Regions from separate parts of the Peribacillus sp. FSL M8-0224 genome, predicted to be linked through region 4. Evidence: riboswitches for the same ligand, from Rfam matches in the RefSeq annotation. Region 4 holds a riboswitch; each other region holds the start of a gene.
The links. A riboswitch is a leader RNA that binds a small molecule or an ion and turns the genes downstream of it on or off. The one in region 4 is predicted to bind cobalamin.
Positions count from the first base shown of each region.

Region 1: linked by a shared signal. The riboswitch ahead of metE (5-methyltetrahydropteroyltriglutamate--homocysteine S-methyltransferase) and the one ahead of MKX49_RS25235 (ABC transporter substrate-binding protein) in region 4 are both predicted to bind cobalamin.
Region 2: linked by a shared signal. The riboswitch ahead of MKX49_RS03665 (ribonucleoside-diphosphate reductase subunit alpha) and the one ahead of MKX49_RS25235 (ABC transporter substrate-binding protein) in region 4 are both predicted to bind cobalamin.
Region 3: linked by a shared signal. The riboswitch ahead of MKX49_RS09405 ((2Fe-2S) ferredoxin domain-containing protein) and the one ahead of MKX49_RS25235 (ABC transporter substrate-binding protein) in region 4 are both predicted to bind cobalamin.

Region 1 covers NZ_JBBOOJ010000001.1:332,971-341,034, forward strand. The annotation lists gene MKX49_RS01540 (ABC transporter ATP-binding protein) at 1-548, shown strand, start outside; gene MKX49_RS01545 (ABC transporter permease) at 597-1,388, shown strand; gene MKX49_RS01550 (ABC transporter permease) at 1,393-2,178, shown strand; gene MKX49_RS01555 (acyl-CoA thioesterase) at 2,222-2,698, opposite strand; gene metE (5-methyltetrahydropteroyltriglutamate--homocysteine S-methyltransferase) at 2,691-5,000, opposite strand; cobalamin riboswitch at 5,147-5,338, opposite strand; gene MKX49_RS01565 (potassium channel family protein) at 5,576-5,995, shown strand; gene bcp (thioredoxin-dependent thiol peroxidase) at 6,058-6,528, shown strand; gene MKX49_RS01575 (aminopeptidase) at 6,540-7,649, shown strand; gene MKX49_RS01580 (D-2-hydroxyacid dehydrogenase) at 7,798-8,064, shown strand, end outside.
Region 2 covers NZ_JBBOOJ010000001.1:758,482-766,545, reverse strand. The annotation lists gene MKX49_RS03680 (SulP family inorganic anion transporter) at 1-41, shown strand, start outside; gene MKX49_RS03675 (hypothetical protein) at 127-273, shown strand; gene MKX49_RS03670 (manganese-dependent inorganic pyrophosphatase) at 373-1,302, opposite strand; cobalamin riboswitch at 1,595-1,775, shown strand; gene MKX49_RS03665 (ribonucleoside-diphosphate reductase subunit alpha) at 1,914-4,211, shown strand; gene MKX49_RS03660 (ribonucleotide-diphosphate reductase subunit beta) at 4,257-5,309, shown strand; gene MKX49_RS03655 (flavodoxin domain-containing protein) at 5,281-5,718, shown strand; gene MKX49_RS03650 (hypothetical protein) at 5,839-6,006, shown strand; gene MKX49_RS03645 (cold-shock protein) at 6,048-6,245, opposite strand; gene MKX49_RS03640 (hypothetical protein) at 6,443-6,934, opposite strand; gene MKX49_RS03635 (GNAT family N-acetyltransferase) at 7,051-7,530, shown strand; gene modB (molybdate ABC transporter permease subunit) at 7,492-8,064, opposite strand, start outside.
Region 3 covers NZ_JBBOOJ010000001.1:1,954,436-1,962,499, reverse strand. The annotation lists gene MKX49_RS09430 (cobalt-precorrin-5B (C(1))-methyltransferase) at 1-571, opposite strand, end outside; gene MKX49_RS09425 (precorrin-8X methylmutase) at 577-1,224, opposite strand; gene cobK (precorrin-6A reductase) at 1,237-2,007, opposite strand; gene MKX49_RS09415 (sirohydrochlorin chelatase) at 2,004-2,918, opposite strand; gene cobJ (precorrin-3B C(17)-methyltransferase) at 2,937-4,574, opposite strand; gene MKX49_RS09405 ((2Fe-2S) ferredoxin domain-containing protein) at 4,589-4,957, opposite strand; cobalamin riboswitch at 5,109-5,298, opposite strand; cobalamin riboswitch at 5,500-5,695, shown strand; gene MKX49_RS09400 (hypothetical protein) at 5,679-5,807, shown strand; gene MKX49_RS09395 (energy-coupling factor ABC transporter permease) at 5,871-6,614, shown strand; gene MKX49_RS09390 (energy-coupling factor ABC transporter substrate-binding protein) at 6,616-6,927, shown strand; gene cbiQ (cobalt ECF transporter T component CbiQ) at 6,914-7,690, shown strand; gene MKX49_RS09380 (energy-coupling factor ABC transporter ATP-binding protein) at 7,709-8,064, shown strand, end outside.
Region 4 covers NZ_JBBOOJ010000001.1:5,179,133-5,187,196, reverse strand. The annotation lists gene MKX49_RS25255 (DNA topoisomerase III) at 1-1,885, shown strand, start outside; gene MKX49_RS25250 (hypothetical protein) at 1,940-2,104, opposite strand; tRNA gene MKX49_RS25245 (tRNA-Arg) at 2,607-2,680, opposite strand; gene MKX49_RS25240 (polysaccharide deacetylase family protein) at 2,910-3,758, shown strand; cobalamin riboswitch at 3,845-4,019, shown strand; gene MKX49_RS25235 (ABC transporter substrate-binding protein) at 4,198-5,163, shown strand; gene MKX49_RS25230 (FecCD family ABC transporter permease) at 5,126-6,181, shown strand; partial or broken gene MKX49_RS28500 (heme ABC transporter ATP-binding protein) at 6,188-6,937, shown strand; gene MKX49_RS28495 (adenosylcobinamide amidohydrolase) at 6,944-7,660, shown strand; gene cbiB (adenosylcobinamide-phosphate synthase CbiB) at 7,657-8,064, shown strand, end outside.

The DNA.
Region 1 (8,064 bases), 4.8 Mb from region 4:
CAGTGCGTAAACTCTCGCTTGGTCAGCGAATGCGCTGCGAACTTGCGGCAGCCTTGATCCATAATCCGCCTTTGCTGTTCCTGGATGAGCCGACAATTGGACTTGATGTGCTCGTGAAAATGAAGATTCGTGAATTCCTGAAAGAAATCAATGAGAAATATAATACGACAATCCTTTTGACCACCCATGATTTAGGGGACATTGAAGCATTATGTGAGCGTGTAATCATGCTTGATGAAGGGCAAATCATCTATGATGGGGAATTGCAGAGTTTGAAAGATAACTGGGCTGAGGAAAAACAGATCCATTTTCAATTCATCGAGCCGATCGCATTGAAGGAATTACAATCATTAGCGCTCCCATTTACCGCTAACTGGGTTTATGATGAGAAAAGTCAAACTTACATTGCCTTGTTGAAAGAAGAAGGTGATCATATTTCACAGCTTGTTTCAGCTGTCGTATCTCATTTTAAAATAAAAGACATCAAAATACATGAAACGTCCATTGAAGAGATCGTTCGCAATATTTACGAAGAAGGCACTGTCTGACTCTCTTATCATTAAGAAACAACGTGTCTATCAAGAAGGGGGAGGGCCATGGGGAAGTATCTTGCCATGATCCGCATGCGTTTTTTAATGATGCTTGCGTATCGAACGGATTATTATACTGGCATTTTAATTTATAGCATTAATATCGGTGCTTATTATTTCTTATGGAATGCGATATATGGAGAAAAAAGCTCCATCGAAGGACTTTCAAGCATGCAGATGACAACCTATGTCGCAGTTGCATGGATGGCGCGCGCTTTTTATTTCAATAATATTGACCGCGAAATCGCCACTGAGATTAAAGACGGCAAGGTTGCCATTGAGATGATCCGGCCTTATAACTATTTAGGCATGAAAACGATGCAAGGACTTGGGGAAGGGATATTCCGTTTCTTCTTCTTCTCGATTCCGGGGATGCTGCTGGTAGCTTTCATTTTTCCTATCGAATTGCCGCATGAGCCGGCTACGTGGGGGATGTTCGGCATTTCCTTGCTGTTCAGCTTCATCATCAATACACAAATTAACTTATTGACGGGAATCACTACCTTTTTCTTATATAATAATGCCGGATTAATCCGCGCTAAAAGGGTTATCATTGATTTATTTTCCGGTCTGCTGCTGCCCATCAGTTTCTACCCGATATGGGCGCAGGAAGTGATGAAATATTTACCCTTTCAAGGGATCAGCTATGTACCAAGCATGATTTTTACGAACGGTTACAGTTCAGGCGAAATTGGCATGGCGCTTTTACAGCAGTTAATTTGGTGCATCATTCTCATAATACCGATTCAGCTTTTATGGATAGTCGCAAAAAAACAGCTGATTATTCAAGGAGGTTGACGGGATGTTTTATGTATCGATGTTTTTTCAATATGTGAGTCAATATATGAAAACAAGATTGCAATACAGAGCGGATTTCTTCATGGAAATCCTATCTGACCTGCTCAATCAGGTCGTGAATCTGGTATTTATCTTAGTCGTTTTTGGACATACCCAATTTTTAAGCGGCTGGAGCCGTGAAGAAATCATATTCATTTATGGGTTTTTCCTTATCCCATTCGCCCTTTTTTCAGCCTTTTTCAACATCTGGGACTTTAATGACCGCTATATCGTCAAAGGTGAAATGGACCGGATATTAACAAGACCGATCCATAGCCTGTTTCAAGTCATTTTAGAAAGAATCGAGCTTGAAGCGTTATTTGGTGTTGTGACCGGTTTGATCATCATATTCTATTCGGGGATTTCATTGGATTTGCAGCTTGCGTGGTATGACCCGATTCTTTTCATCATTTTTGCAATAGGCGGGGCCCTTGCCTATGCAGCCATATTCGTTGCGATAGCAAGCATTGGGTTCTGGTCGGATGCGAAAACATCCATCATGCCAATGATGTACAATATCGGGAACTACGGGCGCTATCCTGTTGATATTTATAATAAGGTCATCCGTTTTGTCCTTACATGGGTGCTGCCATTCGCGTTTGTCGGTGTCTATCCGGCATCTTATTTCCTAAGAAAAGAAGAGTGGTATGTTTATGCATTTGCCACACCTGTAATTGGGGTTGCCTTTTTCGTGATATCCGTTTTCATATGGAATCAGGGAGTGAAGAGGTACCGCGGGGCAGGGAACTAAACAAAAACCCCTTCAACAGCATTCATGTTGAAGGGGTTTTTGTTTAGTTCCGTTTTTTCTTTCTTTCGATATATCTAGCTTTGGCTTGAACATATTGCTGTTTTTCCTCTTCCGTTTCCGGAATGACCTGAGGGACGTTTGTCGGCTTACCGTCTTCATCAATGGCCAGCATCGTTAAAAAAGCGCGTGCCGTTAGCTGTTTTTCACCTGTTAATAGGTTCTCACGTTCCACTTTCACGAATACCTCCATTGATGTGCGATGAGCACAGGTGACATAAGCTTCAAGGTTGATCGCGTCCCCTGTTTTGATGGGGGCCAAAAAATCAAAAGAGTCGCTTGAAGCAGTCACAACGGGTTTTCGACAATGGCGCATAGCGGAAATGCAAGCTATTTTATCAACATAGGCCATTACTTTTCCGCCAAAGATGGTATTATGATGATTTGTATCCGGTGGAAAAACAAGGTCGGTTAAAAAAGTCCGTGACTGCTGTGTTGGATGGGCAACGTTCTCCTCAATCATTTGCCTGTTGGTTTACTAAAAGGTTTTCACGGACGATTTTTGCTGCTTCGACCATGTTTTTCAGGGAAGCGACGGTTTCCGGGATACCCCTTGTTTTCAGGCCGCAGTCGGGATTGATCCAAAACTGGTCTTTATCCAATACCTTTATGCCCCGTTCAATCATATCGACCATTTCTTCCACTGCCGGCACACGCGGGCTGTGAATATCATACACCCCCAGGCCAATGCCTTTTTCATATGTTTTTTCCTCGAATGCGGAAGCGAGCTCCCCATGACTGCGGGATGTTTCGATGGAAATTACATCGGCATCGAGGGAGGAGATGACGTCCATGAAACTGTTGAAGTCGCAATAGCACATATGCGTGTGAATTTGGGTTGTATCCTCCACGCTTGATGTGGATATCAAGAATGAATTCACTGCCCAGTTCAAATACTCGTCGCGATCGCTTTTTTTCAATGGCAGACCTTCTCTAAGTGCAGGTTCATCAACCTGAATCATTTTAATTCCAGCAGATTCCAAGGCAATGATTTCTTTTTCCAAAGCGAGCGCCAGCTGATAGCAAACATTCTCCCTGGAAATATCATCACGGACAAATGACCAGTTCAAAATCGTAACAGGACCTGTCAGCATTCCCTTCACCGTCTTCTTCGTCAGTGATTGTGCGTATACACTTTCCTTGACTGTCATCGGTTCGATGAAATGGATGTCGCCATAGATGACTGGAGGTTTCACGCAGCGGGATCCATAGGATTGTACCCAACCCTTTTCTAAAAAGACGAATCCGCCTAATTTATGGCCGAAGTATTCAACCATATCCGTCCGTTCGAATTCCCCGTGAACAAGAACATCCAAACCGATTTCTTCTTGGATTTCGATCCACCTGCCGATTTCTTCGTTAACGAATGTTTCATATTGCTGGGCTGTCCATTCTCCTCTATTGAATCTCCCGCGTGCTTGTTTAACTTCAAATGTCTGCGGAAAGCTGCCGATCGTAGTCGAAGGGAGAAAAGGCAATTTGAAAAATTCCTGTTGTTTTTGGTAACGGTCTTTAAATGGAAGCTGACGGCCGGCGGTCCTGGTTTTAACCTTTTCGACATTGGATTGTACAGACCCGTGATTTCGGACATTTGAATTGGCTAAAGTTTGAATCGTAAATTTATTGGCATCGACTTTTTCGGCGATTGCTTCAATGCCTTGATTATTCCCTTTGACCAAAAGTGTGATTTCCTCAAGTTTCTCATCAGCGAAAGCAAGGGCCTCTTTCACTTCTTTTGAAAGGGCGGTTTCATTACGAACGGTCACCGGGACATGAAGCAGGGAACAAGAGGGCTGTAGCCAGATTTGGTCCTCGGCTACCTGTTTCTTAAGTGTCTCAATCAATTCGATTTTTTGGGATAAATCAGATAGCCAAATGTTTTTTCCGTCAATCACACCCGCTGCAAGCACTTTGTCCTTCGGGAAACCGAATGCCTCAAGGTTACTTAAATTCCTCCCTTTATCATGTACAAAATCAAGACCGATCCCTTGGACTTGTAATTCGATGACTTCTTGGTAATGTTCCACCGCATGAAAGTATGTTTGTAGCATGATGTTCAGGTTTGGTGCTGCTTCATTCAGTTTTTCATAGAGGTAAGTAACGGTTTGCATATCATCCTTGGAAATGGATGAAACAAGGGAAGGTTCGTCCATTTGAACCCACTTCACGCCTTCTTGCTCCAATTCCCGCAGGATTTGCGTGTATAGGGGAAGCAGGCTCAGGATGATGCCAGGAATTTCTTGTTTATTGAAGCCTTTTGAAAGGGAGAGGAAAGTATAAGGTCCGATCAAAACGGGCTTTGTTTCGATCCCTAGCTTTTCCTTGGCTTCCCGATATGCTGTAAGTGGTTTATTTTCTGTTAAAGTAAGCTGTGCCAGTTTTAATTCAGGGACAATATAGTGATAGTTCGTATTGAACCATTTCGTCATTTCGGAAGCGACTTCATCATTGTTTCCGCGGGCCATTGAATAATAAACGGAAAGGGGGACGCTTCCGCCTTCATATGCTGAATAACGTTCAGGAACAAGACCGAACATGACGGACATATCGAGCATTTGATCATAAAAAGTGAAGTCGTTGACAGGGATGATATCAATGCCTTGTTGCTTCTGTTTTTGTAAGTTGCCTAAACGGATGGCTTTTAGTTGTGACGTAAATTCCGCTTCATCGATTTTACCGGACCAGTAAGCTTCCAATGTACGTTTCCATTCACGATCTTCCCCGATTCGAGGGTAACCCAAACTGCTGCTTTTCAAAATTCCCATCCTCCTACATTCATTTGTTCGAACAATAAAAAAAGCATTCCTAACAGTCAAAAAAGAAAGTTAGAAATGCTTAAAATAAAGAGGCATGCATAATGCCCCTTACAATTATAAGGTCCCTAACACCTCCCTATCTCCCGTAGGTTAAAACAGTGTTGTCGAGATAGGCAGGTCTCCTGACTTAGGGAATATCATTAGCGGCTGGCCTTCCCGATCCGTTGATCAGTGGCATATTGATTGACGCTAACATTCCCATTACAGTGGCGGGACCGTGCCGGAATTACACCGGACTTCCCTTTTAATCCTAATGAAAATTAGGAACCTATTTCCACATATGAAATTTTGCAAAACCTGCCTTGTTAATTGTTTGCAGGTCAAATATTTATAAAATAAAAATTATTATAAAAATTTAGACAATCTTAACATATCCGACCAAAAGGGTCAACATGGAAAAAAGATTCGGGAAAGTTTCCGTTTAATGAGTTAGTCGGTGATAGGGCTGATTCCTAAAAAAGAATATATTGTTTGGACAGGGAGTATGTATAGAGGGAGTGGCGTTTTGAAATGGGGCGTGGGGGATGACTTTCTACATCTTGATTGCAGGAATCATTTTTTGCATGGTGATGAGCATTCGTACGTTATTTCTTGTTGAGTCGGGAGGAAAGAAGTTTTCTCTTGAGGATATGCTGTGGCTTGGCAATTTATATGCGACGATATTAGTTGGATTTGCACTGATATATTTATTATACGAGCTTCAGAATCATTCGGTGATTCTTGATATGGGCAATCGGTTGGATGGGACTTTCTATGAACAATTGAAGACTTCTTTTTATTTTAGTGCGATGACGATGTTTTCTGTAGGGTATGGAGATATAGCCCCGATTGGCATGGGCAGGATGATAGCTACCATTCAGGCCTTCATTGGGTATACACTGCCGGCAGCGTTCGTGATTCGGACGGTGATCGATCTGGAGCAGAAAGATAGGAAGGATAAATGAAAGTTGTGTTTCTTTCGATTATTGGGTACTCTTACCATAATGAAAGAAATGGAGGGTTCAATATGACTGTTAAAATTGGAGAAAAAGCACCTGATTTCAAACTCCCTGCAAACAATGGTGAAATGGTTTCCCTATCGGATTTTAAGGGGAAAAACATTGTTTTATATTTTTACCCAAAAGACATGACGCCAGGTTGCACGACGGAGGCCTGTGATTTCCGGGACCATAATGAGCAATTCGAGGAATTGAACGCGGTCATCCTAGGTATCAGCCCAGATCCAGCGGCACGTCATGAAAAATTCATCGAAAAACATGGATTGCCTTTTCTGCTGCTGGCTGACGAAAATCATGAGGCGGCTGAATCATTTGATGTTTGGCAATTGAAAAAGAACTTCGGCAAGGAGTATATGGGCATTGAACGTTCAACTTTCCTGATTGATAAGGCAGGAAATATAGTCAAAGAATGGCGTAAAGTAAAGGTTAAAGGCCACGTCGAAGAAGCGCTTGAAACTCTTCGCGAACTCGAAAAATAAGGGATAGGCAGATGAAGAATGAGAGGATAACGAAGCTTGCAGCCAGGCTGATTCATCATTCGATACAATTACAGCCAAAAGAGAGAATCCTCATACGGGGGCATATCAACACGAAACCATTATTGAAAGAGTTGATTGATGAAATATACAGAGTGGGTGCTTATCCATATGTGGAACTCGAGGACGATGAGATAAGCCGCCACCTGTTACTAGGGAATGTGAAGGAGCAGCTTGACACAGCTTCACAATGGGCCTTGAAGAAATATACGGATATCGATGCGGTCATCATCATCACTGGGGAAGAAAACAATGCGGAAATGACTGATGTTCCCATCGAGAGGCACCGTCTTCAAGGGGAGGCCATGAATTCCCCTACACTTTTTTATGTAAACAACCGACGTTGGGTCTTACTTAATTACCCCACCAAGGCATCAGCGCAAAAAGCCGGCATGACCTTCAATAGGTACGAAGACTTTCTTTTGAACGTATGCACAATGGATTACGGGAAAATGGAGGCGGCTTTGAAGCCGTTAAAACAATTGATGCAACGTACTGACAAAGTCAGGATCGTTTCACCAAGGACAGATTTGACCTTTTCCATCAAAGGCATGCCGGCCGTCATATGTGCCGGAAAAAAGAATTTACCGGATGGGGAAGTATTTACGGCACCCATAAAAGATAGTCTCAATGGAAGGATATCCTTCAACACACCCACAACCTATGAAGGAATCACCTTTAGTGACATAGAATTAAACTTCAAAAAGGGGAAAATCATTAAAGCGACTTCCAATCGTGACCCTGAAATGAACCAAATCCTGAATATTGATGAAGGGTCCCGGTTTATAGGGGAGTTCGCTATTGGAATCAATCCATACATATTGGAACCTATGGACGATATTTTGTTCGATGAGAAAATAAGCGGGAGTCTGCATTTGGCTCTCGGGCTTGCCTATGATGAAGCGGATAATGGAAACCGGTCATCGATACATTGGGATATGGTCTTGATCCAGCGTCCGGAATATGGGGGCGGTGACATCTATTTCGACGACGTCCTGATCAGAAGGGATGGCTTTTTTGTTTTGCCGGAATTACATGCATTAAACCCAAATTCTTTAAAATAAAGCCTTTTTTAATAAGGGTAAGGCTTTTGTCCAACTCAAAAAGGGGACACCCGAATATGCTTTATTAAGGGAATACCTCCTCAGAGAAAGTTGCGCGGGACACATAGAGCCCGTGTTTTTTTATGTTAATTAAAAGGGAGAGATAAACATGTTAGTACTTTCGACTGTCATTCCGAATGAAGGTATCCAAACGAAAATGATGAAAGCTTTTCCTGATTTGAACTTCATTTATCAAAAAGGATGGAAGGATGGGCCGCTTCGTGAAGCGGAAATCTTAATTACATATGGTGAAGATTTAACTGAAGAAATCATTGGGAAAGCAGCGAACTTGAAATGGATCATGGTCATGAGTGCAGGGATGGAACTAATGCCATTTAAAGCCATCGAGGAACGAGGCATTATGGTGACCAACGCT
Region 2 (8,064 bases), 4.4 Mb from region 4:
TGCTTGAAAAACTCGCCACCTCAGAAAGTAAAATATCTTAAAGAAGTAAAATTCTGCTGAATAGAAACTTTTCAAACCGACAAAATAGATAACATGAATCATTTCCTTTTGAAAGGAGCGAAAAGCATGACACCAGAACAGGATTATACGGCAGCAAATCTGTCACCGGATTTATTGAATGAACTGAAAATCTTTGAAAGCAAACTTGGCGAGGAAGCCAATAAAGAATTGATTGTCATCGCCTATGAAAAAGAAAAGGAATCTTTAAATTAAGAAAAAAGACTCAAACACCCTTAATGGGATGGTTGAGTCTTTTTTTGAATGTACAGAAAAAGGGTGCCCATGTTTTTAATGAGCAACCCTTTTCCTGTATTATTTGCTGAATACGTCGGTTAAGACCGGCACGATTTGTTTTTTACGCGATACAACGCCTTCCAACACGGCGATGTTATTGTTTAATGAAACGTCATATGCCTTTTCAACTGCATATGACGCTTTACCAAGGGCCAAGGCAACGGAATCATTAGTCAGGATATCCGTTACGACGAATAGGAACAAGTCCAATTCCTTCACTGCGATGACCGCTTCAATCGCTGCTTCCAATTCAGCTTGCTTAGCAAGGACTTCGTTCGGATCAACAGCATTGACCTGTGCTATTTCCACTTTAGCCATTCCCATGGAGAATTCCTTTGCATCAAGAGTGATGAGCTGGGCAATCGTTTTGTCGCTTAAGTCAGCACCCGCTTTCAACATTTCCAAGCCATATTTTTCAGCGTCGACTCCTGCAATGGCAGCCAGTTCCATTGCTGCCGCAACGTCTTGCCCCGTGCAAGTCGGGGATTTGAACAATAAAGAATCGGAAATGATGGCAGATAGCATAAGACCTGCGATTGCTTTAGGGACTTCAATGCCGTTTTCTTTATAAATTTTATTTAAGATGGTTGCCGTACAGCCAACTGGTTCCGCACGGTAATATAATGGATCGCTTGTTTCAAAGTTAGCGATACGGTGATGGTCGATAACTTCCAACACACGGACTTGGTCAATATCTTCAGCACTTTGCTGGCGTTCGTTATGATCGACCAGGATTACGCCATCAGCTTCCCCTGCAACTTTTTCCACAAGACGGGGAGCATCGAATTTGAATTGGTCCAATGCATATTGAGTTTCACCATTCACTACACCCAGACGAACTGGTTCAGCGTTGATACCTAACTGCTTTTTCAGATCTGCATAAGCGATTGCTGAACAGATTGTGTCTGTATCCGGGTTTTTATGTCCAAAAACTAATACTTTTTCCAAGATTTTATCCCCTTTTTCATAAAAATTTTTCCGCGAATCCCCTCATTGCAATAAGGGAGAGCCACCTTTACTAGACACTTTATTTTAACACAAAATCCCGTAAAATCAGCGCTTGATTTATCCATTCCCCCATAAAATCTTTCATTCCCCTACCCTCTTCCATCACTTTGTCAATAGATAAGGGTTGGTTTTTTTCAAATATATTAGTTGAATTATCATCGTATATGGCTTACGATAATATAAGCAGAAATACTAGATATTGATTACATAAACAATTCCAATAACTATATATAGAATTTTTATAATCCAAGGTGCCAGTGATGGCTGAAAAGGGAATCCGGTGTAAACCCGGAACTGTCCCCGCAACTGTAAATGTGACGAAATGAGAAAACCACTGTATAGCTCTCTATACGGGAAGGACTCAAAGTAGGATGATCATGAGTCAGGAGACCTGCCTTGAATTTTTCACGTTTCTTATTCTTCGGGGATTGAGATGATGAAACGATAGTATAACGGCTATTTTTTCATGGCTCTTTTATTCTATCGTTTGATCCGCTCAATTCTTTGGGCGGTTTTTTTATTTTAGCGGAAGTTAACAAGGAGGATTATTAATGACTCAAACATATAACTCTACCATAAGTGAAAATGACACAGAAGCGAAATCCATCCAGCTTGAGACGTTATCGAAGGAATTCGAAGGCCGTCTCGATATGGAAAAGTTCAAAAGGCGTTTTACAAAATGGCTTGATCGCAAAAGTGACTCAACCGAAGAACAGGCATCAAAAAAACTGATTCAGCTCGCTCTTGAAGGCGTGGATATCGATGCACCGGATTGGACTTTCGTTGCTGCAGCAGAACTGTTGAATACAATGTATAGGGATGCACAAGCCAATCGAGGATATGAAGGCAAGAGTTATGGCCCATTCTATGAGCTGATCACAGAACTCTCCCAGCTATCGGAAGGTCAGCGTTATCCCATTTATAAACCAGAACTGCTATCTTCATATACAAAAGCGGAAATTGAGGAATTGGGATCGGTGATCGACCCGGAAAAAGATAAATTATTCTCTTACATAGGCATCTACTTATTGAATGACCGCTATCTGGCCCGCCCAAAAAAGGACAAGGTCTTCGAACTGCCGCAAGAACGTTTCATGATCATCGCGATGGAAATCATGCGAATGGAAAAAAAGGAGCACCGCCTGCAACTGATAAAAGAAGCATACTGGGCCATGTCCAACCTTTATATGACCGTTGCGACTCCTACACTCTCCAATGCAGGTAAAACACATGGACAGTTAAGCTCCTGCTTTATCGACGCAATTGAAGATTCCATTGACGGAATCTACCTATCAAACTACGATGCCGCAAAAGTATCTAAATTCGGCGGCGGTGTCGGTCTTTACGTCGGTAAGGTTCGCTCGCTTGGTTCCGATATCCGCGGTTTCTCTGGAAACAGTTCAGGCACGACGCCCTGGATTCGACTATTCAACCAGACAGCTGTTAGTGTCGATCAATTGGGTCAACGTAAAGGTGCCATCGCGATTTACTTGGATGCCTGGCATAAAGATATCATGAGCTTCCTCGATTTGAAGACTCAAAACGGGGATGACAGATTAAAAGCACATGATATTTTTACAGGTGTATGCATACCGGATTTATTCATGGAGGCTGTACGCGACAGAAAAGAATGGTATCTTTTCGATCCGCATACCGTTAAGCAAACCCTTGGATTTTCACTTGAAGATCTTTATGACGAAAAGAAAGGCGAAGGAAGCTTCAGGAATCATTATGCACTTGCTGTCGAGGCCGCAGAAAATGGCACGCTTCCAAACTATAGCTTTGAGAAAATCAATGCGATGGACATCATGAAAAGCATCATGATTTCTCAATTAGAAGAAGGCGTACCGTATATGTTCTACCGCGATGAAGTGAATCGGAAGAATCCGAATAAACATAAAGGTATGATTTATTGTTCTAACCTTTGCACGGAGATTGCCCAAAACCTAAGCCCTTCGACGATCACGGATGAATATGAAACAGAAGATGGAGATGTTGTTGTGGTTCGTAAAAGCGGCGATTTCGTTGTCTGCAACCTTTCATCCATTAACTTGCCCCGAGCGGTGGGCAGCGATGTTCTGGAAAGATTGATTCCCATTCAGATCCGTATGCTGGACAATGTCATTGATGTGAATAATCTTCCTGTCAAACAAGCATCCATCTCGAACAAACGGTACCGTGCGATTGGTTTAGGAACGTTTGGATGGCATCATTTACTTGCCACACAGAATATTTATTGGGAATCCGATGAGGCTGTTCGCTATGCAGATGCTTTATACGAAAAGATCGCTTACTTAACTATCAAGGCATCCAACGAATTGGCCAAGGAAAAAGGATCTTACCCATATTTTGAAGGTTCTGATTGGCATACAGGGGACTATTTCGAACTGCGTGACTATACAGATCAAAAATGGCTGGATTTAAAAGCAGACGTGCAGGAGCACGGAACCCGTAATGGCTATTTAATGGCGATTGCCCCCAATTCATCGACAGCCAAAATCGGTAATTCCACGGATGGAATCGATCCTTTGTATGAAATTGAATTTTACGAAGAAAAGAAAAACTTCAAATTCAAGGTGACCGCACCAGGCTTGACGCCAAATACGTATGAATATTATAAAAAGACGCGCTTCAATTTGGATCAACTGGAAAGCATCAGGCAAAATGCAGCCCGCCAACGCCATATTGACCAAGCAATCAGCTTTAATCTGTATGTACACAATACAATCAAAGCGAAGGTCCTTTTGGATATCCATTTAACGGCATGGGAAAGCGGGTTGAAATCAACGTATTATGTTCGTTCGACGTCTTCCGAATATGACAATGCCTGCGAAAGCTGTTCAAGTTAACGTCAATCATGACCCAGTAATCTATTCTTAAAGGAGTTTTCACGAATGACCAATCATATAAAAAAAATTCGGATGCTCGAACCGACGCATCCAACAAAGGCAACCGGTGTTTTCAAAGGAGAAGCTTCAGGCTTCCTCCTTTGGAACGATATACAGTATGAAAAATTCTATGATACCTATACACAGCTCATCAATAACTTTTGGAAGCCTTCGAGCGTGAACATGATTCAGGATAAAAAGCAGTGGGGCGAATTGGATGAAGATATCCAGGACGCTTTTCTCGATATCCTTACGATGATTGCTGGAATGGACAGTCTTCAAACACCCACTTTAGTAGAGATCCTTCGGTACATCAAAGATCCGGCGGCAAAAGCTATCCTGGCCAACATGGCCCAGCAGGAATCGATCCATAATGAGTCTTATTCCTATATCCTTGCTTCCTTGATTCCGGTAGGCAAGCAAAAACAGCTTTTCGACCGCATTAAAGAACATCCTGAAGTGATTAAGCGTAACCAACCGATCGTTGATGCTTATCAAACGTTCGTGGACGATCCCAGCCCTCAGCATTTATTCGAGGCACTGATCCATTCAACGAACCTTGAAGGGATTTATTTCTATCTGGCTTTCGCTTTTTATTATAATTTAGGACGCCAAAATCTAATGACCGGTTCCGCTACGATGATATCCTATATTCATCGCGATGAAATGGTCCATTTCGATTTCATTGGCATGCTCGTTCAAATCTTGATGTATGAATATCCTGAGTTAAATAATGAAGAAAACACGAAGTTCATCTATACAACGATTGAAAAAGCAGTCGAACTCGAAAAGGAATGGTCTGAATATATGCTCGAAGATATCCAAACGAAAGCCGATCTCGATTTGGAAGAATTCAATGAGTACATCGAATATATCGCCAACAAACGGTTACGTATGCTAGGCCTTGAAAATTTGTATAAAGAGTATGGCGAGAACCCGATGCCATGGATCAAAACGTTCGATGATGAATCCATCGGCCTTACCAAAACCGATTTCTTCGAACAGAAGTCAAGGACTTACAGTCAAGTAAATGCCAGCAATGGGTTCGATGAGCTGTAAGATTGCCATTGTCTATCATTCTGCCGGCGGCAATACAAAAGCGCTTGCTGAAGCCCTCGCTGCCCTTTTACCTGAGGCTTTCCTATATCGAATGAATGAATTCGATTTACGTACATTGCCGGATTACGATGCATTGATCGTCGGCACCTATACATGGGGCAATGGGGAGCTTCCCGCTAAATCAGCTGCCTTTTATAAAGAACTGGAACAGTTGCCTATTGCTCGCCTGAAAACGGGAGTCTTCGGCACTGGCGAAACCAACTATAATCATTTTTGTGGGGCGGTCGATCATTTCCGGGACATGTTATTTGCCAAGAGCCAGTTATTGGTGACATTGAAGATAGAACAGATGTATCAAGAATCAGACCTGCACAGACTTCAAAAGTTCGCCTCGCTATTCCAGAACTGACTGAAAGGGGATATGCGTTTTCGCATATCCCCTTTCAGTGTTTTTTTTAAAACTCGGCTCCCTCAATCATAGCAACGGTAAGCATGAAGTATAATGGAAGAAAAAAGGAGATGATATCCAATGATTGAGATTGCAACCCAGTTCCTGCCTATTCTTTTTATGCTAGTGCTTGTCGCTTTCGTTATATTCATCGTCTTTTTCCTGTCAGGGCATTTTAATCGTACTAAACGGATCGAAGAAAAATTGGACAAAGCATTAAGGGAAATCGCCGAAAAAAAAGAAAAATAAAAAGACTCCAATATCGGAGTCTTTTTTTTATATGCGTTCAATTATTTTTGAACGTTAGCAGCTTGTGGTCCACGAGCGCCTTGCTCGATTTCGAAAGAAACTTCTTGGCCTTCTTCAAGCGTTTTGAAGCCTTCACCTTGGATAGCTGAGAAATGTACGAATACATCGTCTTGGCCTTCAACTTCGATGAAACCGAAACCTTTTTCTGCGTTAAACCATTTTACTTTACCTTGTACCATGATAGTTCCTCCTGTGTTTGGAAAAATCCATTTTATTACTATTTTTGGTTCTGGATAATGTTTCAAGAGGAATCCTATTACAGTAAATCCTTCTATCAAACTTTTCCGAACAAAAATAATTACTCATATTATATCATGGAAAATCCTAAAAAAACAAGATTATCGCCGTAAATCAACCGACAAATTATCCTAAAATTCTACATTTTCCTCTTCTTGCTTTGTCGGAAGCCTTCGTCCAATAAGTAGCGTTCCGCCTCAACCGGACTTTCGAAACATTCCTCAAGATTCGACCCTGAATAAACATTCCAAAGCAGGTCTTCCTTTTGAAGTGTAAGCTCTTGCTTTTCAGGGCCAATCCATGCCCCTTCCAACCTAGCGAACTCGTTTTCCTCTTCTTCGATTTCAGCCGGAGGTTCAGATAGGTAATCCACGCTTCTTTGGATCAATTCTTTTAATTCCGCTTCATTATAGTCACGTATATTGATAAACCCTTTACGGTCAGTGTCTTTTTTTCTCATATGCCCTGCGTAAACGAACCCATTTCCATTGGGATGCAAGTGCTGAACGACGATCTTTTTCTCCTGGACGCTATCTGGATAATGGAAGTTCACACGTCCCAATGAAACGTCTTTTCGCTGTAATTCCGGAAAAGTTTCAATGATGCTCAATTTTTCTTCAAATGTTAACAAATTTCTTCCTCATTTCATTAGTTCATATTGTTTGTCGATTATAACACAGACTGATTAGAAACAATAATCCCCCTCTTCCATTATAATGTAATGAAAAGGAGTGATAGGATTTGATCATGAGAATTCGGGACCTGGAATCAGACTATGGCCAGCAGCTATTTAAACTGCAGAAAGAATCCTATAAAGTGGAAGCGGAAATGATCGGTTTTGCCGATATACCTCCTCTATTGGAAACATATGAACAATTCATACATTGCCATGAAACGTTTTTATGCTATTTAAAGGGTGATGCCTTAGCTGGTGCCATATCTTATACAAAAGAGAATGGCCAAATGCTGATTTGCAGAATGGTCGTCCACCCTGATTATTTTCGGCAGGGTATTGCGGACGCATTGTTGCATGCTCTCCAATTACACGTCGACTGGGAAAAGATATCCGTTTCGACCGGTAAAATGAACCTTCCCGCACGAAACCTTTACGAAAAAAACGGATTCACCCATAAAGAGGACGTAGAAGCCGCACCTCGCTTATCCATAAGCATATACGAAAAACAGCATTCATTTTATGTATGTCACGATAAAAAGCATAATGAATGAAATGACAATGATTACGGCAACCCATAGCCAGGCCAATGTCATATTCCCGGAGTCCATGGCGATATAAATCGCGGTCGGTATGGTTTGTGTCTGTCCGGGAATGTTTCCGGCAAACATGAGTGTGGCCCCGAATTCCCCCAACGCACGCGCAGAACTTAAGATGGCACCTGTGATGATCGATTTGACCGCCAATGGGAGTGTTACAAACAGGAATAACCTCCACTCGCCGGCCCCGTCAACCCTTGCTGCATTTTCAATTTCTTCATCTATACCTTCAAAGCCCGTTTTAGCGGATTGGTACATTAGCGGAAAAGCTACCACTGTAGATGCAATGACCGCAGCCCACCACGTGAACATCAGGGGCTGGTCAAAAACCCTTTCAATGAATTGTCCAGGCATTCCATTCTTGCCAAAAATCACGATCAACAAAAAACCAACGACGGACGGCGGCAAAACAAGCGGCAATAAAAACGCTGTTTCCAACAGGACTCTTCCCCTGAATTGCTTTTTAGCCATCATTCGTGCCAGGAAAAT
Region 3 (8,064 bases), 3.2 Mb from region 4:
CGGAACTGGAAAAAGGGACGACAGTGCCCCTTGTTCCCAAAATGGAAATGCCTCCCACAATCCCTAAGCGGCCATTTAATGTTTTTTTCGCTATTTCTTCACCTGCGGGTACGGAGATGACGATTTTCACTCCTCTATTGATCTTGAATTCTTCCAATGTTTGCTGCACAGTTGTTAAAATCATCTTGCGCGGTACAGGATTAATGGCTGCTTCACCTACAGGAACGGGAAGCCCGGGTTTTGTCACACGACCAACTCCGGTCCCTCCATCCAGGATAATCCCGGGTGCATCCGACCAGCTGACAGTAGAGATAATATGGGCCAGATGTGTGGCATCGGGATCATCTCCGGCATCTTTGATCGTTTCAGCACTAACCGCATTATCTGATATATCATATTTCTCAATAGTGAAAGTGGCATCTCGGCCGATGGGCAAGGAAATCGTTGCCTCCTCAAGTGCATCCCCCGTGATCAAAGCGGTCAATGCCGCTTTGGTCACGGCAGTTGAACATGCTCCCGTCGTATATCCATGACGCATTTGTGAGGGGTCTTTTTTCACTTTCTTTTCCATGTTTTTTAACTATCAGCTAAAAGGGAAATCGCGTTCAATGCAGCAACAGTGACAGTACTTCCACCTTTTCGGCCAATATTCGTAATGAATGGAACTTCTGTGATCTTAGCGAGTTCCTCTTTCGATTCTGCTGCAGAAACAAACCCAACAGGCATTCCAATGATTAAGTCCGGTTTTGCAATCCCTTCTTTAATAAGGCGAATGAGCTCAAGTAAAGCGGTAGGTGCATTGCCAATGGCATAAATGCCCCCTTCATTTTCCTTTACGGCTTTTTGCATCGAAATGATTGCCCTTGTCGTATTCAAACGTTTTGCTTCGACCATCACATCCGGATCTGAAATATAGCAATGAACGTCCCCGCCGTGTTTTTGAAATCTTTTTTTGCCTGTACCGCTCTCGATCATTTGCACATCAGCAATGACATGCCTTCCTTTGCGAATGGCTTCCACACCAGCTTGAATGGCATTTGGATGGATGATGACACTTCTTCCCAATTCAAAATCCGCTGAAGCATGAATGACCCTGCGGACAATCTTCCATTCATCTTCAGAAAAATCATGATTGCCCATTTCTTCAGCAATGATTGAAAAGCTATAATCATATATTTTGTCAGGGTCTACCGTTAGTGGTTTAAAATCTGTTTTAAAATCCATCTTGCATTCCTCCTATTTTTCAATTAGCTGTTTATTCAACTCGGCAATGACATGATCAAAACTGGAATGAACATTTTGATAGTCAACATCCGGTCGTGATATCATGATCGTCTCTATTCCACATTCCAACGCGGCTTCCAATTTCTCATCAACCGCACCGACCTTGCCACTTTCTTTCGTTATCATCAATGTGACCCCATACTGTTCATATAGAGCTTTATTTAATTCTTTGGAAAATGGCCCTTGAATCGCAACGATATTTTTTTGTTCAATGCCCAACTGCGCACATTTTTCCATATTGTCCATTCGTGGCAGCATTCTCGCTATGACTCTGGTATTCTCGAGCCCCACCAATTCTTTTGCAAACACGGCTAGGGTTTTACTTCCGGTCGTGAGCATGATGACTCCCCGTTTTTCTGCGGCAAGCTTGGCAGCTTCCTCATAATCACGGACAACTATCAATTTATCATTCTGAAACCGTTGACTTTCACGCTCATAACGAATATAAGGAACATTTGCTGCCTTTGCTCCAATAAGGGCGTTTTTGGATGCTTCTTCGGCAAATGGGTGACTTGCATCGACTACAGCCTGAAAACCTTTTGCAGAGATTAAAGATGTCATATCTTCTGCAGATAATCGGCCAATCCGGGTGGATATCCCTGCATCCTGCAAACTCTTGGCCGCCGATTCGGTTACAACAGTTGCCAAAACCTTGAACCCAACCTGCTGCATCTCAATCGCTAATTCCCTTGCATCACTTGTACCCGCCAAGAACAAAATCATTTTGATGTCCCCACCGCTTGCCCATCATGATCGTGGTGATGATCATGGTCGTGATGGTGTTCATGGTCGTGGTCGTGATCGTGATGGTGATGATGGTGAGCATGTCCATGTTCCTCGACATGTTTACGATAGTTTTCCAAATCACGCGCCCCGCTTGATTTGCCTTCACTGGCTTCAATTACTCGTTCTTGCAGAATGTTCTGTAAGGTTGGATGATATCCAAAATACTTTGCCAATATGAATTCTCGATCATGATATTGCTCTTGATAGCCTTTCAGCATATCCTCCATTCTTTCCATCAACACCCCAGTGAAGAGGAAATATGGCAGCATCACTATTTTTTTTGCCCCTAAGCGGATGCATCGTTCAATACCTTCATCAACGTGAGGGTCCGTTACACCCATGAAGGCTGTTTCGACCCATTTAACGTTTAATTTTTCCCATAATAATCGTGAAATTTTATATATATCACTATTTGCATCAGCATCACTGCCGCCTCGGCCAATTAGCAATATCGCTGTCTCAGAATGTTCAGAGGTCGTATCGAATCCCGCTTCCTCAAGACGGTCTGTCAGGATCGTCAATACATCATGGTGGACCCCGATCGTTTGGCCATATGTGAATTTCACTTCTGGATACTTGGTTTTCCCATCCTCTATTTCAGCTGGGATATGTAATTTCGAATGTCCTGCATGCAACAAAATGATCGGTATGACGATAACTTCAGTAGCCCCTCGTTCTACACAATTATCAATTCCTTTGGATATATTCGGTGCCGCAAATTCCAAGAAGCACGTTTCCACTAGGAAACGCCCGTCCATTGCCGGAATCATATTTTCAATAAAATGACGGACTTCTTCATTTCCCGAAGCCAACCGGCTTCCGTGTCCTACGAACAAAACTGCTTTCATTTACTTTCCCCCTCTTGATTAGTCTTCACAAGGCGCAGGCTCTATGTTTATTTTGGGAGCGATGTCCTGATAAGAAAAATTCTGTATCTTTTTCGAACGTTTGAAGTATTTAAAAAGCCGCTCATTTGGATGGGCATTTTGCTTATACTCGCCGACAATGTCCGTGATCAGTTCTACAAGCTGTTCCGGTTCAATGCCTTCCGCTACCGGCTGACCCGGATGGGCTGTTCTTCCAACCGGTTTAGCTCCAAGAAATAAGTCGAACTTCCCTTTTCGGAAGACAATCCCGATATCATCCATCACAGCACTATAACAAGCCATCCCACACCCATTAAAACCGATGTTCAGTTCCTTGGGCATGCTCATTCCGCCAAGCACCCGGTGTATTTCATCTGCATAAGGAATGGATTCCGCTTTTTCACCATCACAGAAATCACAGGCTTTTAATGTCAGTACATCTCCAATTGGCGACAAAAGAAAGTTTGCTGATTGCAATTTCCCCGTAATGACTTCCGGATCCGTTGTCGGAATCTTTAAGACAATTTTATGATTTGGCGTGTATTCCATCGTTCCCTTTTCCCCGACAACTTCCGCAAGTGTCATCATTTGTTTGGGAGTGAATTGTTTATTCGCCACACCTGGACTAACGGCAAGTTCGAACACCGACTCCATTTTTTGCTGAACAACCGGCTTAATGGATTGCTGAACGGCTTGACCCTTGACTCTGGACAGAGCTTCCATTGCCATTTCAAAGGAAGCTTGCTTCTTTTCAGGTGCTTTTGTAAGTAAGCCAACTCCTCCAGCGGACTCGGGTAAGGCTTCTTGATCTAATGCCCACGGTTCCGCTTCTTTTTGCAGTCGCTGATGCGGCTTCAAAGTTTGCTTTTCCGAATTCAACGTATATTTTCTTTGATAGCCTCTCGGTGTGATGATTTTGTCGTCATATAAAAAGGTGGATGAATTACCGATAATGACGGTGGTCAACATTCCAATATCGTGATTCAACATATCCTTCAAATTGGTAATGACAATATCCTGCCTATCGCGATAAGCACTTTTCACCAACCCGACAGGTGTATCCGGCGAGCGGTAGCGAAGGAGAATTTTCTGTGTTTCAACAATTTGCCGGGTCCGCCTGCCGCTGCGCGGATTATACAGTGCAATGACAAAGTCTGCCATTGCAGCTGCTTCAACCCTTTTAGCGATCAGTTCCCAAGGAGTTAAATGATCACTGAGGCTGATCGTACACGAATCGTGCATGACGGGCGCCCCAAGTAAAGACGCACATGAGTTGATTGCTGAGATGCCAGGAATGACTTCTATGCCCACTCCAGTTTCTTCTTTCCAGCCTTTTTCAATCAATACTTCATAAACCAACCCTGCCATCCCGTAAACTCCGGCATCCCCACTGGAAATCACCGCCACTTTCTTTCCCAGCTCCGCTTGTTTCACTGCTTCCTGTGCACGTGATACCTCTTCGGTCATCCCCGTACTAATGATCGTTTGATCTGTTAGCAGTCCCTGAATGAGTTCAACATAAGTTTTATAACCAATGATGTAGTCACTTTCTTGAAGGGCTTCGACGGCACGTTTGGTAATGTGTTCAAAATTCCCGGGCCCAAAGCCCACGACGAATAATTTACCGTTTGTACTCATTAAGACATCTCCTTTTACGCTTTGTTCTTTGAAATACCCGTATGAGCAGGAAAATCTGGATTAGGGGTCATTTCCCCGTCTTTGTATTGATAGATCATCTGTGGAACAAACTCACCATCATCGATATTACTGACGATCTGCCGACCGAAATCAGGCGTTTCCACTCGATACCAGTTTCCTTGGGGATAGGCAATCACTACGCAGGCATCCTTACATCTCCCGTTACAGCGTGTCCTCGTTGTATGGATTTTCAGATCCAGTCCTTTTGAAGCAATTTCATCGCGAATCGCTTGGGTTACTTCTTCCCCGCCCTTTTTCATGCAGCTGCTCCCATTACAAATCAACAGATGCGTATTTGTACCCGTCAAGTTCCAAGTAGTCATTTTCTTCCTCCTGAGTCCAGGGAAAAGGCAAAATAAAAAACCTTAACATAAGAGTCAAGGTTTAAAAAAACTATATGAATGAGGAGCCAAAGGCAAGCTTGCCAAACCCTCCCAAAATCGTCATAGTCCTTCTACCTTTCCCTCCGAAAAGTATCATGCAATTTTAAAAGCAGGTTTCCTGGCTTACGCTTCATTTTACTTTGTTCCTTCCCGGCATCATGCCAGTGGCTATCGACAATTTCATCAGCGTTTACAGTAGCGGGGGCTGCATCGGATTTTCACCGATTTCCCTATTATCCCTTGCTTATTCACACAAGGGCACTTTTAAAATGAAATATTTGGTTTTATTATACATTTCCAACTAACTTAATCTATCATATAACAACTTTGTCAAAATTCAATAGTTTATTCCGACTGTTTAGAAAAGTTTAAACGTGTAAAACCAGTTACAATCCTTTCCTCGCAACAAACTTCGACCAAAAAAAAAAGATAGTGTAGCTGGAATTATTTCTTTATGGTACACTATACGAGAATTTTCTAAATAATTACATAAGTTTCATGGTGTTGAATTTCTCGGAATTCAGCTTAAAAGGGAAGCCGGTGAAAATCCGGAGCGGTCCCGCCACTGTAAAGGGAAGTTCCATTACTTTAACTTTAATCCACTGTCAAATGAGATGGGAAGGATGTAATGGGATGATGAACCAAAGCCAGGAGACCTGCCATGAAGCGTGAAACTGTTTCAGCCTACGAGGATGGGCGTGCGGATCAGGCAGAATGGCCCAAGGTTGGTTCATGCTGCAAAATTCCTGTTCATTACGCACTTCTTTCCTTTGAGAGAAGTGCTTTTTAGTTTGGGCGCCGCTTTTCTTCTCAAGATTGATCAGAACAATTAAAAGTGTTGAAAGGAGAAAGAATGAAAAGAACCAATTGGAAAATTATTTATTTTGTCATTTTACTGCTTTTTGTCCCGAAACGGGCATTGGCCATGCATATCATGGAGGGCTTTTTACCCATAGAATGGGCTATATTCTGGTGGGCCGTGTCGCTTCCATTTTTAATCTTGGGGTACCGGTCCATTAGGTCCAAAGTAAGGGAAAACCCAGAAACAAAAATGATACTAGGCCTATCGGGCGCATTTGTATTTATATTATCGGCCCTAAAGATTCCTTCCGTTACGGGAAGTTCTTCGCACCCTACCGGAGTTGGTTTAGGTTCCATACTATTCGGACCATTGGCCATGAGTGTCGTCGGCTCCATCGTTCTGTTATTTCAAGCTGTTTTACTGGCACACGGAGGATTGACAACATTAGGGGCCAATGCATTCTCCATGGCCGTTTGCGGACCGTTCATTGCTTACTTTGTCTTCAAGGGCGCAACTAAATTGGGGTGGTCTTTTTCACTTGCCGTATTCTTGGCAGCTGCTTTTGGGGATTTGGGCACCTATGTAGTAACTTCCGTTCAACTTGCTCTTGCTTTCCCTTCCGAGGTTGGAGGATTCATGGCCTCTTTCAGTAAATTTGCAGGGATTTTTGCCCTGACCCAAATTCCCTTAGCGATCAGTGAGGGGTTATTGACAGTCGTCGTGATGAATTTCTTGAAAAAATACAATCTAGGCGAATTGAAATTGCTGCGAGTTTTATCTAAGGAGGCCCGTTAATATGAAAAAAAGTTTACTGCTGCTTTTCCTGGTCGTCATTCTTGCTACCATACCGTTGATCACCCAACAAGGAACGGAATTTGGCGGTGCCGATGGCGAAGCTGAGGAAGCCATCACTAAGATCCATCCGGAATACAAGCCATGGTTCAACAGTATTTGGGAGCCGCCAGGTGCAGAAACCGAAAGCTTATTATTTGCGCTTCAAGCTGCAATCGGAGCCGGTTTCATTGGATACTTCATTGGTGTGATGAGACAAAGGAATAAGCAAACCAAACAAGAATTGGCCGAAAAATCGAAGCATGTTACTCATTGATAAATATGCCTATTTCAATGGGCTAAAGGATGTACATCCGTTGGAAAAGATGGTTTTTGCACTCTCCCTTTTGCTGTTTTCGTTAACGGTAAGGGATATGGCCGTTTCGCTCATCACTTTTACGGTTATGAGCGCTTTAATCATTTTCGCGGCAAAAATCCCGCTTTCTTATTATCTTAAATTACTCCTATTACCAGGATTTTTTATACTATCAGGAACCATTACCATCCTTTTTTCTTTCACTAGTAAATTCACTTCGATTTCGAATATATGGTGGTCCTGGAAGATCGGGAATTGGCAAATATTCATCAGCGATGACAGCTTTGGTACGGTGGCCAATTTGATCACTGTCGTATTCTGCAGCATCAGCTGTTTATATTTCCTTACCTTAACTACACCCATTACCGTCATCCTATCCGTGCTGCGAAAACTTAAAGTGCCTTCGTTATTGGTCGATTTAATAGAATTGACCTATCGATTCATCTTTATTTTTTTAGATACGGCTCTGGCCATTCACCAATCACAAGCTTCACGGCTGGGGTATGGTTCATTTAGGAAAGGCATTCGATCTCTCGGATTACTAATTTCATCATTATTTTTAGGAGTATTGCAGCGCTCTGGACAGTTGACGATGGCCATGAACGCAAGAGGCTATCAGGAGAACCTTTCCTATATCGAGGATACTTACACCTATTCCTCACGCAATTGGCTGATCGCGATTGTCATACTAGGAAGCTTAATCCTTATTAATGGATATTTGTAAATTGGAGGCAACCCAACAATGGACGAGCATATTTTTCATATAGAAGGCCTCACCCATCAATTCGCAGATGGAACCTTCGCTTTAAAAGGACTTTCGCTAACGATCCAACAAGGTAAAAAAATTGCATTATTAGGAAATAATGGTGCTGGCAAATCGACTTTATTCCTCCATTTAAATGGTCTATTACAACCTACTGCAGGAAAGATCAGATTTAAGGGCAAGAAAATAAAATATGACCGGAAAGCATTATTATCATTACGAAAGCAAGTCGGTATCGTTTTTCAAGATCCCGACTCTCAGCTCTTTTCCGCTAATGTACAACAGGATATATCGTTTGGACCAATGAATTTAGGATGGGATAGAATTGCAGTCCA
Region 4 (8,064 bases):
AACGGATGCAGGCCGTGAAGGGGAACTTGTTGCACGCTGGATTCTCGAAAAAGCGAATGTGAAGAAGCCGGTCAAGCGGCTTTGGATTTCCTCTGTAACGGATAAAGCGATCAAAGATGGATTTAAAAATCTGAAAGATGGCAAGGAGTATGAAAATCTATTTGCCTCTGCTGTAGCAAGGGCGGAAGCGGACTGGATCGTTGGGATGAACGCGACGCGTGCCCTAACGACCAAGCACAATGCCCAGTTATCCTGCGGGAGGGTCCAAACGCCGACACTTGCGATGATTGCAAAAAAAGAAGAGGAAATAAAACAATTCCAGCCTAAGAAATATTATGGCGTTTCGGCAATTGCAGAACCCAATTTGCGCCTCGTCTGGCAAGATGCCCAATCAAAAGATATCCGCACATTTGATAAAAACAAGGCAGAAAAGGTTCTTGCAGCCGTTAAGGGGAAAAGTGCAGAAGTGGTTGAAGTGAACAAGGCACATAAGAAAAGTTTTGCCCCTTCCTTATATGATTTAACAGAACTTCAACGGGATGCCAATAAGAAATTCGGCTATTCGGCGAAGGAGACGTTATCGATCATGCAGCGCTTATATGAAAGCCATAAGGTCTTGACTTATCCAAGGACGGATTCACGCTTTTTATCAACGGATTTGGTTGATACGCTAAAAGAAAGATTACAGGCTGTAAGCATTAAACCATATGCCCAGTATGCATCAAGGATCCTGCGCAGCCCGATTAAAACAAATAAATCGTTCGTGGACGATAGCAAGGTTTCTGATCACCATGCAATCATCCCCACTGAGCAAACGCCGCTACCGGGAAAACTGAGCGACAAAGAATCGAAAATCTATGATTTGGTCGTTAAAAGGTTCCTTGCTGTATTGATGCCGCCTTTTGAATATGAACAAACGACCATCACCGCAAAAATGGGGCAGGAGACGTTCATGGCAAAAGGGAAGGTCATCCTGAAGTCAGGTTGGAAGGAAGTTTATGATCACCAATTCGATGAGGAAGAAGCTAAAGATGGCCTTGCGGAGCAACTGCTTCCGAACGTTCAAAAAGGTGACAGTTTAACCATTTCGACTGTGAAACAAACAGAGGGTGAAACGAAACCGCCGGAACCATTCAATGAGGGGTCGCTTCTTTCGGCAATGGAGAATCCTGCTCGTTTCATGGCAGGGGAAAGCAAAGAGCTCATCAAGACTCTTGGTGAAACTGGCGGGATTGGAACTGTTGCAACACGTGCGGATGTTATTGAAAAACTATTCAATAGCTTCCTGATCGAGAAGAGAGGAAAGGGTCTTCATGTCACCTCAAAAGGAAAACAACTTCTTCAATTGGCACCTGAAGACTTGCGTTCTCCAGCTTTGACAGCTCAATGGGAGCAAAAGTTAACTGCGATAGCAAAAGGAAAGCTGCCAAAACAGGCTTTCATCGGTGATATGCGCGCCTACGCCAAAAATATCGTCCATGAAATCAAAAATAGTGATCAAAAATTCAAGCATGATAACGTGTCAGGAACGAAATGTCCTGATTGCGGCAAGCTGATGCTAGAAGTGAATGGTAAAAAGGGAAAAATGCTTGTCTGTCAAGATCGTGATTGCGGCCACAAAAAAAGTGTTTCACGTGTAACAAATGCCAGATGCCCGCAATGCCATAAAAAGATGGAAATGCGCGGTCAAGGAGAAGCACAGACATTCACCTGTAAATGCGGTTTTCACGAAAAACTATCTTCTTACAATAAACGAAGAGGGCAAAATAAAAATCAAAAAGTATCCAAAAATGAAGTATCCAATTATATGAAAAAGCAAAATAAAGAAGAGCCGATCAATACTGCATTGGCAGATGCCTTGGCGAAACTGAAATTCGATAAATAAAAGTAAAAGGATGGAGCAATCGCTCCATCCTTTTTCGGTATATTCCTGCTTCGACTAAATTTCATTCAGTACGGTGCCATGTAATTCATATTCAAGTGTTTTGTCAGTGTGTGTGTGTTTATCCGAATCTACTCGTATGAGCGTACTGAATGGCTTCTGATCACCCGGACTGAAAATTGCTTCATCATTCTCTGGATTCCATAGGCTGTAAATACTCATGATCGTATCTTCCTCCTTTGGATGAGAAGACTAGTAATTCCCATGTTTGATTATCATCCAACTCTTCAATTGACTCTAACGCTGATCACCGGGACTAAACACCGCTGCGTCATTCTCTTTGTTCCATTGGCTTCTGATTGTACTCATCATGCACTATCATCTCCTTTGGTGAGAATGTCTTACAGTATTTGTATACCCGGATGGGACAGGTTAAAACATATATTTCAAAAAAAAATGATTATATCCCGAAATCAGTATTTGTATTTATCGACGTGATAAATAAGACTTTTTTTACTATCAAACAGTTTGTATTCTTGTTCGCCAATATTTCCAACCTTTATGCATAGTTTTGCAATCAGGTTTTATATCTATATGGCTTGATGAAAAAATTTAGCCTTGAGACCTGTGTTTTCTCCATCAAAAAATCAATTGTTCTTAACCAACAGAAAAAAACCCCTGTTACTCCGCGGAAGGACCGCTTGTAACAGGGGTTTATAATTAGCGTCCCAGATAGGAATCGAACCTACGACCTACAGCTTAGGAGGCTGTCGCTCTATCCTGCTGAGCTACTGGGACATATATTAAAGTCGACGACTTATTTATTATATTTCTTATAGGCAAACTTTTCAAGCTAATAGCACATAGTTATGAAAAAAAATCCTCATAAATGTTTAGCGCATCGCAAAGCTCTCGTTTTTCCTCTTTTTTCATTAAATGGAATACTTTATTGTCCATTGGTTTTCTGGTACTATTATACTATAAAAAAATCAGGAGAATGATAGTGAAAAAATATAGAGTTTTAAGGATGGCGGCATTGCTGGGGGTTTTGATTTTACCTGGATGCACACAAGGGATTTTAGAGGGGATAGGCACAAAGACGGCTGCACCGATTGCGGAAGATGACATTGAAGTGGCCGAAGCGGCTGAGAATGGGAGCGGGCAGGATTCGGAGGGGCAAATCGATACGGGAGACTGGATAAAGGCCGAGTCCCCGGTCCAGCTTCCGATTTTGATGTATCACAGCATTTCCCAAGGTAATGGCCTTCGGGTCCCAAGGGAGGAATTCCGATCACAGATGGCTTGGCTTCGGGAGAATGGTTACTATACATTATCCCCTGAAGAAGCATTCCTCGTTTTAGCCGAGAATCGGATGCCAAGTGAGAAGTGCGTCTGGCTTACTTTTGATGATGGCTATACAGATAACTACACGGAGGCTTTCCCGATATTAAAAGAAAATGATATGAAAGCAACTGTCTTCATGATCGGGAAGTCCATAGATAAAGGTCATCACCTGACTGAAAATCAAATGTTGGAGATGAGCAGGGATGGGATTTCGATTGAAAGCCATACCATCAACCATTTGGAGCTGAACCGCATGACGGCAGAGCAGCAAGAAGCGGAAATGGTTCAGTCGAAGGTGCTGTTCGACCGTATCCTCGACCAGGACACGACAGTGCTTTCCTATCCGGTTGGCCGGTATAACGAAGAGAGTCTCAGGCTGTCAGAAGAAGCTGGATACAAAATGGCAGTCACTACCGAACCTGGGGGAGCTTCAAGCGACCAAGGGATGCATGCTCTGCATAGAGTTCGGATTTCACCGGGGTTATCGATCAATGGGTTTGCGTCGCTGATTGAAAATGCTTCAAAGCATTGAAGGCGGAAGGGTCATTTCGCACTTGTTCAGAAAAATCATATAATAATCGATTCTTACATGGTGTATAATGAAGGCAGTGAAAATTATATACATATGAACGATTTGGTGTCTTAATGACTTAAAAGGGAAGTTGGTGAAATGCCAACGCGGTCCCGCCACTGTATATGGGAGCTGACGGCTGTGTACCACTGTATGAGATATGGGAAGGTGCCGTTGACGAAGACCATGAGCCAGGAGACCTGCCAGAATTCGTACACCTGTAACCTACGCGGATGGGAAGGTGTGTGGCAGACCCTAAGATAGAGTCCGTATTGATATTGTTGCCATGCAAGCATCTTCCGTTTAACGGGAGATGCTTTTTGTTTTGGGGGCATCTTCCAGGATTGGTTTTCTCTGTTAGGTATGAAGAAATTAAATAAAAAGATTGTGGGGAATGAAAATGAAGAAGATTTTTGGTCTGATACTGTTAATGTTACTGACTGCAGGCATGATGGTTGGCTGCGGTGGTGCTGCTGATGAAGGAAAAGAAAAGGAGCAAACGAATCATGCTCAACACGAAGCTTTCCCGATTACGATTAAAGATGCAAGTGGGGAAAAAGTAACGATAGAAAAAGAACCGAAGAAAATCGTTTCGTTGATACCAAGTAATACGGAAGTGGTCTTTGCACTTGGTTTGGGTAAAAAGGTCGTTGGTGTTTCCGACAATGATAATTACCCGGAGGAAACGAAAGAAATTCAAAAAGTTGGCGGAATGGAAATGAACACGGAGCTGATTGTCTCCATGAAGCCTGACCTTGTTCTTGCGCATGCATCAAGTGCCCATAATTCAAATGAGGGTTTACAGCAGCTTAAGGATGCTGGAATAGATGTGCTCGTAGTCAATGATGCCCAAAGCTTTGACCAAGTCTATGAGTCTATTGAAATGATTGGACAGGCAACGGGAGAACATGATAAGGCAAACGAAATCGTTGCGGATATGAAAACGAAGCTCAAGGATATCCAGGAAAAGGCCAAATCCGTAAAGGAAGAGGATAGGAAGACCGTTTTAGTGGAAGTTTCGCCTTCACCGGAAATATACACACCTGGAAAAAATACTTTCATGAATGAGATGCTTCAAACTATTTCAGCGAATAATGCGGCTGCTGAATTGGACGGTTGGGCAAAAATTGATGAAGAGTCGATGATTGCTGCAAATCCTGATGTCATCATTACAACGTATGGTTATTATACGAAAGATGCAGTAAGTGAAGTGAAGGGCCGAAAAGGATGGCAAGACGTAAATGCTGTTAAGAATGGCCAAGTCTTTGATGTCCATTCTGACTTGGTGACCCGTTCCGGTCCACGCTTAATAGAGGGAGTAGAGGAACTTGCCAAATCAGTCTATCCGAACCAATTTGACAACTAAATGGGCGTTTGCTTATTTGATTGCGTTGTTCATTTTGTTATTCGCAATGACGATAGGCATTTCCTTTGGTTCGGTGCCAGTACCGATTCCCGTACTTATACAAATAATCGGCAAGGAGATTTTCCACTTGCCGATTTCTGCCGATCCGGATGTGATGCTAACGAATATCGTGATGAACATCCGCTTGCCGCGGGTGCTGCTCGCTGGTTTGGTTGGGGCATCACTTGCGATTGCGGGTGCGGCTTTTCAGGGACTGCTCCGGAACCCGCTCGCTGATCCTTACACATTAGGTATTTCATCAGGAGCATCGGTCGGAGCCGTTTTGACAATATTCTTGAATATATCACTGCCATTCATCGGTTTATATACCCTTCCGGCATTGAGTATCTTATGTTCAGTGCTCACGATGCTCTGCGTACTGACTTTTGCAAAAAAAATGGATCGATCGATGAAAGTGGAAACGATCATTTTAACGGGAATCATTTTCAGCTCGTTTTTAAGTGCCTTCATTTCATTGATGATTGCGCTGACGGGTGATGAATTAAGACAAATCATCGGCTGGCTGATGGGAAGCGTCTCAATGCGCGGATGGAATTATATCGTAATCATTTTGCCGTTTTTTATCATTGGTTCGTTGACCTTGATCATGAATACAAGTGAATTGAATGCGATGACTTTCGGGGAAGACCGGGCAAAACACTTAGGTGTGAATGTCAAGCGGCGGAAAATGTGGATCTTGATAGCCGGTTCGACATTGACAGGGGCAGCCGTTGCCGTTTCAGGGGCGATTGGTTTTGTAGGATTGGTCATTCCTCATTTTGTCCGAAAGATTTGGGGACCTGACCATAAACATTTGCTTCCGTTGTCATTGTTGATAGGAGGCGGATTCTTGATATTGGCCGATTTTGTAGCACGAACGATCATTGCCCCATCGGAACTGCCGATCGGGGTGATTACCTCACTTATCGGGGCACCTGCATTTGCGCTGATTTTATTAAAGAGACGGAGAGAAGGGTAAAAACGGATGCTTGAAGTAAAAGGGTTAACAGGTGGATATCACAACAAAGCTGTTTTGGACTCTGTCTCTTTTGATGTACATAAAGGGGAATTATTCGGGATTCTTGGTCCTAATGGCAGCGGGAAAACGACGCTTTTAAGTATGCTTAGCGGGGTGCTCGATTATAAAGGCGGAAGCGTAAGGATAAGCGGCAGGGATTTGAAGGATTATTCGTCAAAACAACTTGCACAGGTCATTGCCGTGCTCCCTCAGCATTCCTCATTAGCTTTCTCCTATACAGTAAAAGAGACGGTCTCACTTGGGCGATATGCCCATCAATCAGGTTGGTTCCATAGTTGGTCCGCAGAAGATGAATCGATTGTCCAGCGGGTGATGGAACAAACGGGAGTAGCTGATTTTCAGGATCTTCATTTTGATCGATTATCAGGAGGGGAAAGACAGAGGGTCCTGCTGGCACAGGCCCTTGCCCAAGAGCCGGAAATCCTTTTTTTGGACGAACCTACGAACCATTTGGATCTTTCCTATCAAAAAGATCTTCTTGATCTAATGAGGAAAATGGCAAAAGAGCAGAAGTTGACCGTTATTTCAATTTTTCATGATTTGAATTTGGCTGGATTATATTGTGATCGGCTTATGCTGCTTGAGAAAGGGCAGATTCAGGTTGTTGATGTGCCGAATGAAGTGCTTCAACAGGAACGGATTCAGGATGTATATCATACGACGATCGAAAAACACCCACATCCCGCCCTTCCGAAACCGCAAATGTTCATCGTTCCGGAAAAGCATGGCCAGGATACTATCCCGTTGGAAATTGATGATTCTTATTTGACAGTCGGATTTGAGATGATTCAATTGAAGTCTCCGATCCCGCTTAGAACGATGTCTTCTGGAGTGACTGGTTCGGGGACGGGCTGGCATAAGTATTTTGTGAATAGGCACGTCCATCATGGCTATGATTGCGAGGATCATCATGTTGAAATGGCCGACTATTTAACAACTCATGGTTTTGAGCCTCAGGAAACGGTAGGGATGATGACAGCTGTCTTTCTCGATACGGTCGCAAGCAAGCTATTAAGAGCTGAAGATTTCTCGGTTTTTATCATTGTAACGGCCGGTGTAGGGAATGCCATCGACGCTTCATTAGCTGACCGGCATTCTTGGAGTTCCGCTCCAGGAACGATAAATACATGGATATTTGTAAATGGACATTTGGCAGAAGAGGCATATATCCACAGTATAGTGACTGCGACCGAGGCAAAAGTAAAAGCGCTTCATGATTTGCATGTCATGGATAAGGTGACAAATACTTGTGCAACAGGAACATCGACAGACAGCATGTTGATTGCGGCAACTCAAAGAGGGGCAAAGCTTCAATATGCAGGCACCATCACTCCGTTAGGGAAGCTGATCAGTCGCGGTGTATATGATTGTACAGTGGAAGCCTTAACGAATAATCGGAAACGGATTGAGGAATTATGATTTATCATCATCTTTTTGCGGTTACGCTGGCGTTCTTCCTTGATTTATTAATTGGAGATCCGCCAAGTTGGCCGCATCCAGTCAAATGGATAGGAACGATGATTAGCAAGTTGGATCTGGCATTCAATAAAGGGGCATATAAGAAACGGAAAGGGCTCTTCATGTTGATCATCGTCCTATCGGCGGTGTTATTGATTACAGTTCTTACCGTTTATTTGGCTTATCTAATCCATCCGCTTGCAGGTATCCTTTGGGAAGCTGTTGTCATTTCCACAACGATAGCTCAGAAGGGCTTGAAGCAAGCTGGGATGGATGTTTGCCTTCCGCTTAATGAACGGAATTTCCCTGAGGCGAGGGTAAAGCTTTCCTATATCGTTGGCCGTGATACGGCTGAGCTTGATGAA